4 regions of the Aminobacter sp. BA135 genome follow, and region 4 is predicted to be linked to each of the others. Evidence: predicted binding sites of a transcription regulator. Region 4 holds the regulator's gene; each other region holds the start of a gene.
The links. Region 4 encodes LexA, which represses DNA repair genes until DNA is damaged. Its sites were predicted from a motif close to TGTTCNNNNTGTGTTCNG; they were not measured.

Region 1: a site for LexA is predicted at 1,222-1,239, ahead of SLT36_RS20975 (ATP-dependent helicase). Genes of this name have one in related genera too.
Region 2: a site for LexA is predicted at 1,333-1,350, ahead of SLT36_RS23420 (PA0069 family radical SAM protein). Genes of this name have one in related genera too.
Region 3: a site for LexA is predicted at 1,409-1,426, ahead of SLT36_RS08845 (putative DNA modification/repair radical SAM protein). Genes of this name have one in related genera too.

What each region holds. Positions count from the first base shown of each region.
Region 1 is NZ_CP139572.1:4,306,265-4,308,465, reverse strand. It holds gene SLT36_RS20975 (ATP-dependent helicase) at 1-1,108, opposite strand, end outside; gene SLT36_RS20970 (hypothetical protein) at 1,300-1,500, shown strand; gene SLT36_RS20965 (hypothetical protein) at 1,613-1,858, shown strand; gene SLT36_RS20960 (hypothetical protein) at 2,039-2,201, shown strand, end outside.
Region 2 is NZ_CP139572.1:4,806,153-4,808,353, forward strand. It holds gene SLT36_RS23405 (4-(cytidine 5'-diphospho)-2-C-methyl-D-erythritol kinase) at 1-156, shown strand, start outside; gene moaB (molybdenum cofactor biosynthesis protein B) at 169-720, shown strand; gene SLT36_RS23415 (glycosyltransferase) at 772-1,275, opposite strand; gene SLT36_RS23420 (PA0069 family radical SAM protein) at 1,423-2,201, shown strand, end outside.
Region 3 is NZ_CP139572.1:1,804,167-1,806,367, reverse strand. It holds gene SLT36_RS08850 (glutamine synthetase family protein) at 1-1,316, shown strand, start outside; gene SLT36_RS08845 (putative DNA modification/repair radical SAM protein) at 1,428-2,201, shown strand, end outside.
Region 4 is NZ_CP139572.1:3,093,877-3,096,077, reverse strand. It holds gene SLT36_RS15035 (molybdopterin molybdotransferase MoeA) at 1-505, shown strand, start outside; gene lexA (transcriptional repressor LexA) at 611-1,327, shown strand; gene SLT36_RS15025 (ComEC/Rec2 family competence protein) at 1,452-2,201, opposite strand, start outside.

The DNA of each region.
Region 1 (2,201 bases), 1.2 Mb from region 4:
TCTCGCGCTCCTTCAAGACCTCGTCGCAGACATAGCCGGCCTGTTCGGCTTCGTCTGCAACCGTCACGATGCGGGGCTTTTCCAGCGACCTGCGTTCGGTCCACAGGTTCTTGGTGAAACGCTCCTCGGCCTCGCCGATGACGGCATTGGCGGCGTTCAATATGGCGTCGGTCGAGCGATAATTCTGGTCGAGCGTCACCACCTGGGCGGGTTCGGCAAACAGGCCGGGGAAATCGAGGATGTTGCGCACTTCGGCGGCGCGGAACGAATAGATCGACTGGGCGTCGTCGCCGACCACCGTCAGGCCGCGGCCGTCGGGCTTGATCGCCGTCAGGATCGCCGCCTGCAGCCGGTTGGTGTCCTGGTATTCGTCGACCAGGATATGGTCGAAACGCTGGGAAAGATGGGCGGCGATGCCAGGCTCGGCCGCCATCTGCGACCAGTAGAGCAGGAGGTCGTCGTAATCGAGGATGTTCTGCGCCTGCTTGGCCTCGACATAGGCCTTAAACAGCGCCTTCAGCTCGTCGCTCCAGCCGACACACCAGGGAAAGGCGTGGCCGAGCACCGCCTCGAGCCTGTCCTGGGAATTGACGACGCGGGAATAGATCGCAAGGCAGGTCGCCTTGGTGGGAAAGCGCTTCTCCGTCTCGGAAAAGCCGAGCTGGTGGCGAACCAGGTTCATCAGGTCGGCCGAGTCTTCCCGGTCGTGGATGGTGAAGGCGGGTTCGAGCCCGATGTCGAGCGCATAGTCGCGCAGCAACCTCGCGCCGACGGAATGGAAGGTGCCGGCCCAGCTCAGCCCTTCCATCAGGCTCGCCGCGCGCTCCTGCAAAACGTCGGCGGCGATGCGCTCGACGCGCCTGCTCATCTCGGCCGCCGCACGGCGCGAAAATGTCATCAACAGGATGCGCCGGGGGTCGGCGCCGCGAACGATGAGATGGGCAACCCGGTGGGCGAGCGTGTTGGTCTTGCCCGAGCCGGCGCCGGCAATGATCAGCAAGGGGCCCGACACCGCGCCGTCGCCATGCAAGACGGCAGCGCGCTGGCCCGGGTTCAGGCGGGCGAGATAACCAGGCTCTGCTGCCGAATCACGGATGGCGATGTTCATTCAGGCATGAAGCATCGTTTCCGTTTCGTTCGCAACGGTCGATCCGGCGGGGGCGGGCCTCGCTGGCCATTGCCCTAACGTTAGCATTTTGTGAATTGACGCCTGGAGGTATTTGTTCCTATTTTGTTCTCATGCCGATGTTATCCGAATTTCCCTCCGACAAGATCATCGTCTGCTGCGACAAATGCGGGATGCGCAAGCAGTTCGACCGCGACGCCATGCTGCGGGCCGGCGGCGACCGCACGCTGGCGCTTCTGCTGGACGCGATCGTCGCGCGCATCGGCTGCACGCGGACCAACACGTTCAACATCTATGACCGCTGCGGCGCCAAATATGAGGAACTTGTGCGGCTGCTGGGGATGTCGACGTCGCATCGCGCGCCGGACCGATGAGCGTCGTGGATGAGCTGCGTATCGGCGATCAGGGGCGCGCGCCAGGCGATGGTGAGGGCGCCGGCCTGGTCGCATCGCGGTCGCGTGGCAGTCCGGTCAGGCAGGAGCAAACATGTCGCGCAGGCATGACAGAAACGACAGACTGACCGAGAGCGAGATCGAGGCGATTGTCCTGGCGGCGATCCCTTTGCGTATGGCGATCCAGAAGTGCTTCATCAGCCTGAAGCCATTCAACGAGACCTATTCGCTGCTGCATCACCACGTCGCCGGTCTGGACGCCGTTCTGGAGAGAATTACCGGCCGAAGCATCGATTACCGCAGTCGAGATCTCGGCCTGTTGCCGCGCCGCGATGGCTAGCACATAGCTCGCCGCCATCGCTCTCACCGGCATCGCCCTCCACCGGCATCGCCCTCACCGGCATTGCTTGAGCAACGCGCCGGCATTCGGCCGGCCCGCGCTTTTCGCGTCATCGATGGCTGGCAACCGGGGCAACCGCTGCGGTTGTTTCCCTTTCAATGACAAGATGGCCAAGCAAAAGTGCTTGAATTTCTCGTGTCCCGGCGTGATCCTGAAGATTGTTGGGAGAGGGGAGAAGTCATGGATACGTCTGACGAAAGTCCTGAGGTCCTGGAAGCCTCGGGCGTTGTGCTTCCAGTTGCCGCCACTGCATTTGCAGACACCGTGCGATATTTGGTCGACA
Region 2 (2,201 bases), 1.7 Mb from region 4:
CTTCGCAATTCGGGTGCCGCCTTCGCCCGCATGTCGGGATCGGGTGCCACCTGTTTCGGCATCTTCGACAGCAACGCTGCCGCCGCGCACGCGGCGACGGCGATCTCGGCAGAGCGCCCCGGCTGGTTCAGCGCCGCCACAACGACCCGGACCTAGGAGCCCAACATAATGGCCAGCGAGCCCCGCCCCTTCGTTCCCGTCCGCATCGCGGTGCTGACCGTCTCCGACACCCGCACGCTGGCCGAGGACAAGTCAGGCCAGACGCTAGCCGACCGCATCACCGAAGCCGGGCACGTGCTCAAGGCGCGCGACATCGTCACCGACGACAGGGACAAGATCCGCGACCGCGTCACCGCCTGGTCGCTCGATGCCGAAATCGACGTGATCATCACCACCGGCGGTACCGGCTTCACCGGCCGCGACGTCACGCCGGACGCGCTGGAGCCGATCTTCGAAAAGCGCATGGACGGCTTCTCGGAGGTGTTCCACCGCATTTCCTACGACAAGATCGGCACGTCGACGATCCAGTCGCGTGCCACCGGCGGCGTGCTCAACGCCACCTTCGTCTTCGTGCTGCCGGGGTCGCCAGGGGCGTGCCGCGACGCCTGGGACGGCATTCTCAAGGCGCAGCTCGATTACCGCCACATGCCGTGCAATTTCGTCGAGATCATGCCGCGGCTCGACGAGCACCTCAGGCGTGGCGGCACCAAGTCAGCCTGAAGCCAGGGCGTCTTTCGCAATTTCCGACGAAATGGCGCTGCTGGAATTGCCCTAGCGCGGCGCAACGACGATTTCGGCATCCAGCGTCTTCATGGCAAGTCCGCGCGCGATGCCTTCGGCGTCCGCCCCGTTGCGACCCAGAATAGCTGCCTGCTTCCTGGTGATGACCAGCCCCTGCTCCAGAGCGCGCGGCCGCGACGTCACCCGTTCCCAGAACGGCCGGTTGCTCGCCCGCGACCGGGTGAAGCGCGCCGCCATGGTCAGCCGGCTCATGTGGCGAACAGCATCCTCGGTCCAGCCTTCGGCCAGCCGCGCGCCCGGCTCGAGCAGCAGCAGCCAGTCGCTCCTGGCCTGCGCGATGCCCGCCTGGATGCCGCCCTTGGCGAGATAGGCGCAGCCGGCATGTTCGGCGACATAGTGAGTCTGGTCGGTGGAGCCGAGGTCACAGACGATCACCTCGCGCACGACACCCTCGACGGCGCCGCCGACCAGCGCCGCCAGCGTGCGGGCCAGCCCCTCCTCGTCGTCCCTGGTCTCGATCAGAACGCTCAGCATATCCAGCCGCATATCGGAAAGCCGGCCGAAGCGCCAGCCTTGCGGCCCGGAGAACAAAGTTCTTGCTTTGTTCTCATTTCCAAAATAGGAATAGTTTCATGCCGACCGAATCGACGGACGGTCATTTTCCCTCTGGGAGATAGCGAAATGGAACCCATCGCACGGGCCGATATTGCCGCTTTCAAGGGTGGCGGAGCCGGAATGGCCAATGCCATGATCGAGGAAAGCGGCCTGCGCATCAACCATGAGCGTCGGCGCGGCCGCGGTGCCGGCGTCAACCCGTCGGGGCGTTACGAGCCGGTCAGCCGCCATGTCTTCGACGACGGCTGGAGCACAATCGAGGAGCTGCCGCCGTTCAAGACCGAGGTTCAGGTCGAGAAGCCGCGCACCATCATCACCCGCAACGAGTCGCCCGACATCTCCTTCGACCGCTCGATCAATCCCTATCGTGGTTGCGAGCATGGTTGTGTCTACTGTTTCGCCCGCCCCACCCACAGCTATATGGGCCTGTCGGCCGGGCTCGATTTCGAATCCAAGCTGTTTGCCAAGCCGGATGCGGCGCGGCTGCTCGACCGCGAACTGTCGAAGGACGGTTACCAGCCGCGCACCATCGCCATCGGCACCAACACCGATCCCTATCAGCCGATCGAGAAGCACTGGCGCATCATGCGCGAGGTGCTCGAGGTGCTGGAGGCGCGCAGCCATCCTGTCGGCATCGTCACCAAGTCGGCAATGGTCACACGCGACATCGATATCCTCACCCGCATGGCCGAAAAGGGCCTGGCCAAGGTGGCGCTGTCGGTGACGACGCTCGACCGCATGCTGGCACGGACCATGGAACCGCGGGCAGCGACGCCGACCAAGCGGCTGGAAGCGGTCAGGCAGCTCTCCGATGCCGGCATTCCGGTTTCGGTGATGGTGGCGCC
Region 3 (2,201 bases), 1.3 Mb from region 4:
TCGATATCGTGCTGACGGACGCCAATGGCGTCGGCCGTGGCAAGATCATCCGCCGCCACGAACTGATGGGACTTTACGAAGGCGGGCGCCACCTGCCCATCTCCATCCTCGGCCTCGACATCACCGGCGAGGACGTCCACGAGACCGGCCTGATCTGGGATTCCGGCGATGGCGACCTCCGCGCCTGGCCGATACCTGGCACGCTGAAGCCTTTGCATGGCACCAGCCCCGCCCGCGGCCAGGTGCTGATGTCGATGTTCCATCTCGACGGCGCGCCAATGACTTCGGACCCTCGGCTGGCGCTGAAGCGACAGGTCGACAGGCTGGCTGAAAAGGGCCTCTATCCTGCCGGCGCCTTCGAGCTCGAGTTCTTCCTACTCGCCAACGAGCGCGACGGCGACGGCAAGGTCCAGCCGGCCCGTGCCGTGCTTGACGGCCGCGCCTCCGGCAAGACCGAGGTCTACTCGGTCGACCACCTGCACGGCATGGAGCCGCTGTTCTCTGACATCTATGCCGCCGCAAAAGTGCAAGGCATCCCGGCCGAGACCGTGATCTCGGAATATGCGCCGGGTCAGTACGAACTCACCTTGCGCTACCGCAAGGACGTCATGCAGGCGGCCGACGACCTGTTGATGCTGAAGCGGCTGGTGCGCGCTCAGGCTCGCCGCCATGGCGTCACTGCCTGCTTTATGGCCAAGCCGATCGAGAAATATGCCGGCTCGGGCATGCATTTCCACGTCTCGCTGCTCGACAGCGACGGCAATAACGTCTTCACCGAAACCGCGGAAGGCAGCTGGGAGCCGAAACTGCTGCACGCGCTCGGCGGCCTCGCCGAGACGATGGCGGAATCGATGCTGGTGTTTGCGCCGCATGCAAACTCGTGGCGTCGCTTCGTCTCCCAGTCCTACGCACCGGTGGCCCCCACCTGGGGCGTCAACAACCGCTCGGTGGCGCTGCGCGTGCCGGCGGGCGACGCCAGGAACCGCCGCATCGAGCACCGTCCCTCCGGCGTCGACGCCAACCCCTATCTCGTCGCCGCGACCATCCTCGCCGGCATCTCGAAAGGGCTGGAGGAGCAGCTCGATCCTGGCCCGGAAACGTCTGGCAACGGCTACGAACAGGCCGAAGGTACTGAAAGCGTGATGCCGCCGGACTGGCGCTCGGCGATCGAGGCGGCGAAAGCGTCGGAGTTTCTCCGCGAGGCACTGGGCCACGACCTGCACCGCACGTTTACGGCGATCAAGGAAAGCGAATATTTCCGCGTCGCCCGCACGGTGAGCGAGCTCGACTACCACCTTTATCTGCACGAGGTGTGATCCCCGGGATGGCGGCTAATACCGCCATCCATTCGCCGACGCGTCGTTCACATTTGCCGCATCATAGCGAACCCTCTGGCCTTGGCAGGCAAAAGAACATATCATGAACAAATGACAGTTCTTTCGACCCGCGAGAAACTCGCGATCCTTTCCGACGCCGCGAAGTATGACGCTTCCTGCGCCTCGTCAGGCGCCGGCGGGCGCGACTCGCTCAAGTCTGGCGGCATCGGCTCGACCGAGGGCATGGGCATCTGCCACTCCTACGCCCCCGACGGCCGCTGCATCTCGCTGCTCAAGATCCTGCTGACCAATTTCTGCATCTACGATTGCAGCTACTGCATCAACCGCTCGTCCTCCAATGTCCGCCGCGCCCGCTTCACGGTCGACGAAGTGGTGCGGCTGACCATGGATTTTTACAAGCGCAACTACATCGAGGGATTGTTCCTCTCGTCAGGCGTCATTCGCTCGCCCGATGAGACCATGACAGAGATGGTGGAGGTGGCGCGGCGGCTGAGGCTCGACGAGAAATTCGCAGGCTACATCCATCTCAAGACCATCCCCGAGGCGTCTGCCGAGCTGATCGAGAAGGCAGGCCTCTATGCCGATCGCCTGTCGATAAATGTCGAACTGCCGACCGATGAGGGCGTGAAGCGGCTGGCGCCGGAAAAACGGCCGGAGACGATCCGCGTCTCGATGGCAAAGCTGCGTTCGAAGATCGAGGAGAAGGCGGAGCCGACGCTGAGGACGAAGACTCGCGAGCGTTTTGCACCGGGCGGGCAGTCGACGCAGATGATCGTCGGCGCCGACGCCACTTCAGATGCCCGCATCCTCAAGACCAGCGCCCGGCTCTATGGCAGCTACCAGTTGCGCCGCGTCTACTATTCG
Region 4 (2,201 bases):
CGCCAAGGCGCTCGCCGCCGACGCCGATGTGATCGTCACGCTGGGCGGCGCTTCGGTCGGCGACCACGACCTCGTTCACCGTGTCCTGACCGATCTCGGCATGGATCTCAACTTCTGGAAGATCGCGATGCGCCCGGGCAAGCCGCTGATGTTCGGCCGGCTCGGCGACAGCCGCTGCGTCGGCCTGCCGGGCAATCCGGTCGCCAGCCTGATCTGCTCGCAGATTTTCCTGAAACCTCTGCTGGCGAAGCTTGGCGGCCGCCCTTATTCGCCCGATATGCGCAACGGCATTCTCGACATGGCAATGGCGGCCAACGACCTGCGCCAGGACTTTGTCCGCGCGATTGCGCGCGAGACCGCTGAGGGTCTCGTCGTCACACCCTACCTGATCCAGGACTCTTCGATGCTGCGCACGCTGGCCGACGCCAACTGCGCCATCGTGCGGGTGCCCTTCGCGCCTGCAGTCGAAGCCGGCAGCGCCTGCCAGGTGATGATGTTGCGCTGAGCAGCACCTTCCACCCTTCACGAAATATCAACAGTTGCGGAACACAACTGGAACAGATAGTGTTTGTTCTGGGTTTGTTTTTCTTCTGATTCCTCGGGGGTGGCGATGCTGACGCGCAAACAACACGAGCTTTTGCTATTCATCCACGAGCGGCTGAAGGAAGCGGGTATTCCGCCGTCCTTCGACGAGATGAAGGAAGCACTCGACCTCGCCTCCAAGTCCGGCATCCATCGCCTGATCACGGCGCTCGAAGAACGCGGCTTCATCAGACGCCTGCCCAACCGGGCGCGCGCGCTTGAAGTGCTGCGCCTGCCCGATTCGATCGCGCCTGGCCTCAACGCAGCGAAGAAGTTCTCGCCCAGCGTCATCGAGGGTAGCCTCGGCCGCAAACCCGAGCCGTCACGCAGCATGTCGGCCGGCAATGACGACGATGTTGCTTCGGCGGTTGCCATTCCCGTCATGGGACGCATCGCTGCCGGTGTGCCTATCGACGCCATCCAGCACAAGACGCATTCGATTTCGGTGCCGCCAGACATGATCATGGGCGGCGAGCATTACGCGCTCGAGGTCAAGGGCGACTCGATGATCGAGGCCGGCATCTTCGACGGCGACACTGTGGTCATCCGCAGCTCGACCACGGCCAATCCCGGTGAGATCATCGTCGCCCTCGTCGACGACGAAGAAGCGACGCTCAAGCGTTTCCGCCGCAAGGGTGCCTCGATCGCTCTTGAGGCCGCCAATCCGGCCTATGAAACCCGCATCTTCGGACCCGACAGGGTCAAGGTGCAGGGCAAGCTTGTCGGCCTGATCCGCCGCTATTGATTGCCGGGGCTGCGTTCCGCCACCTCGGCCTGTCCATACTGCTGCAATCTGTATAAGCCGGACCTGCCCTGTTGCTATCGTGCCGTATCTGACGGCTCTGCGACGGCGGGTACAGATCTCGGACTCACCGTGTGGCCGCAGTCGGCGCTTTTGGGTGCGCCTTGGTTGCCCCGGCAGGTGTCTTCGGGGGCATCTCCGTTCGCTTGTAGGGTGGCAGGCCCCTCGCCTCGCGCGAAAATTGGCGCTGCGCATGCCACGGGCGGTACGGTTCCGCCACAGCGTGGCGTATCTCGACCGCCTGATCTATGCCAACCGCCTCGGCTGTGATGAATATCGACGCACTGCCAAGGCGCGCCAGCTCGCGTTTGGTGAGCACGGTCACGCCGGGGCAGACGTCGCTTGCCGTGGCATCGTCGACGACGATGAGATCCGCGTTGTCGCAGGCTCGTGCAGCGGCGCTCGCATTCGCCGCATGAACGATCCGTGCACCCTCCGATTGCTGAACCGTGCACAGCCCGCTGTCACATACGAAGGCGTCCGCGCCGGCGGCGTTTAGCTCTCCAGATACTGGTTTGCCGGGTATCGTACCGGCGACATCTGCCTCGGCTGCTGGCTGTGAGCCGGTCTCGCTGGGCATACGGACAGTCCCGTTCGTTGCATTCGCCGCCGAACGGGCCGGGGTGATGAGTGTTTCCGACGCCAGCGCGCGCTGCCAGTTGTCGACGGTGAACTGGTTCGGCCGGACGCGATTGACGGCCAGTTTGCCATCGCCGACCGGGACGCCGACGAGGCGGCCATCTTCCGAAACGAGAACGTTGGGCGTTTCCGTTTCCACGACCGTCAGCAGCCCAAGGGCCGCGAATGGCAGTGCGGC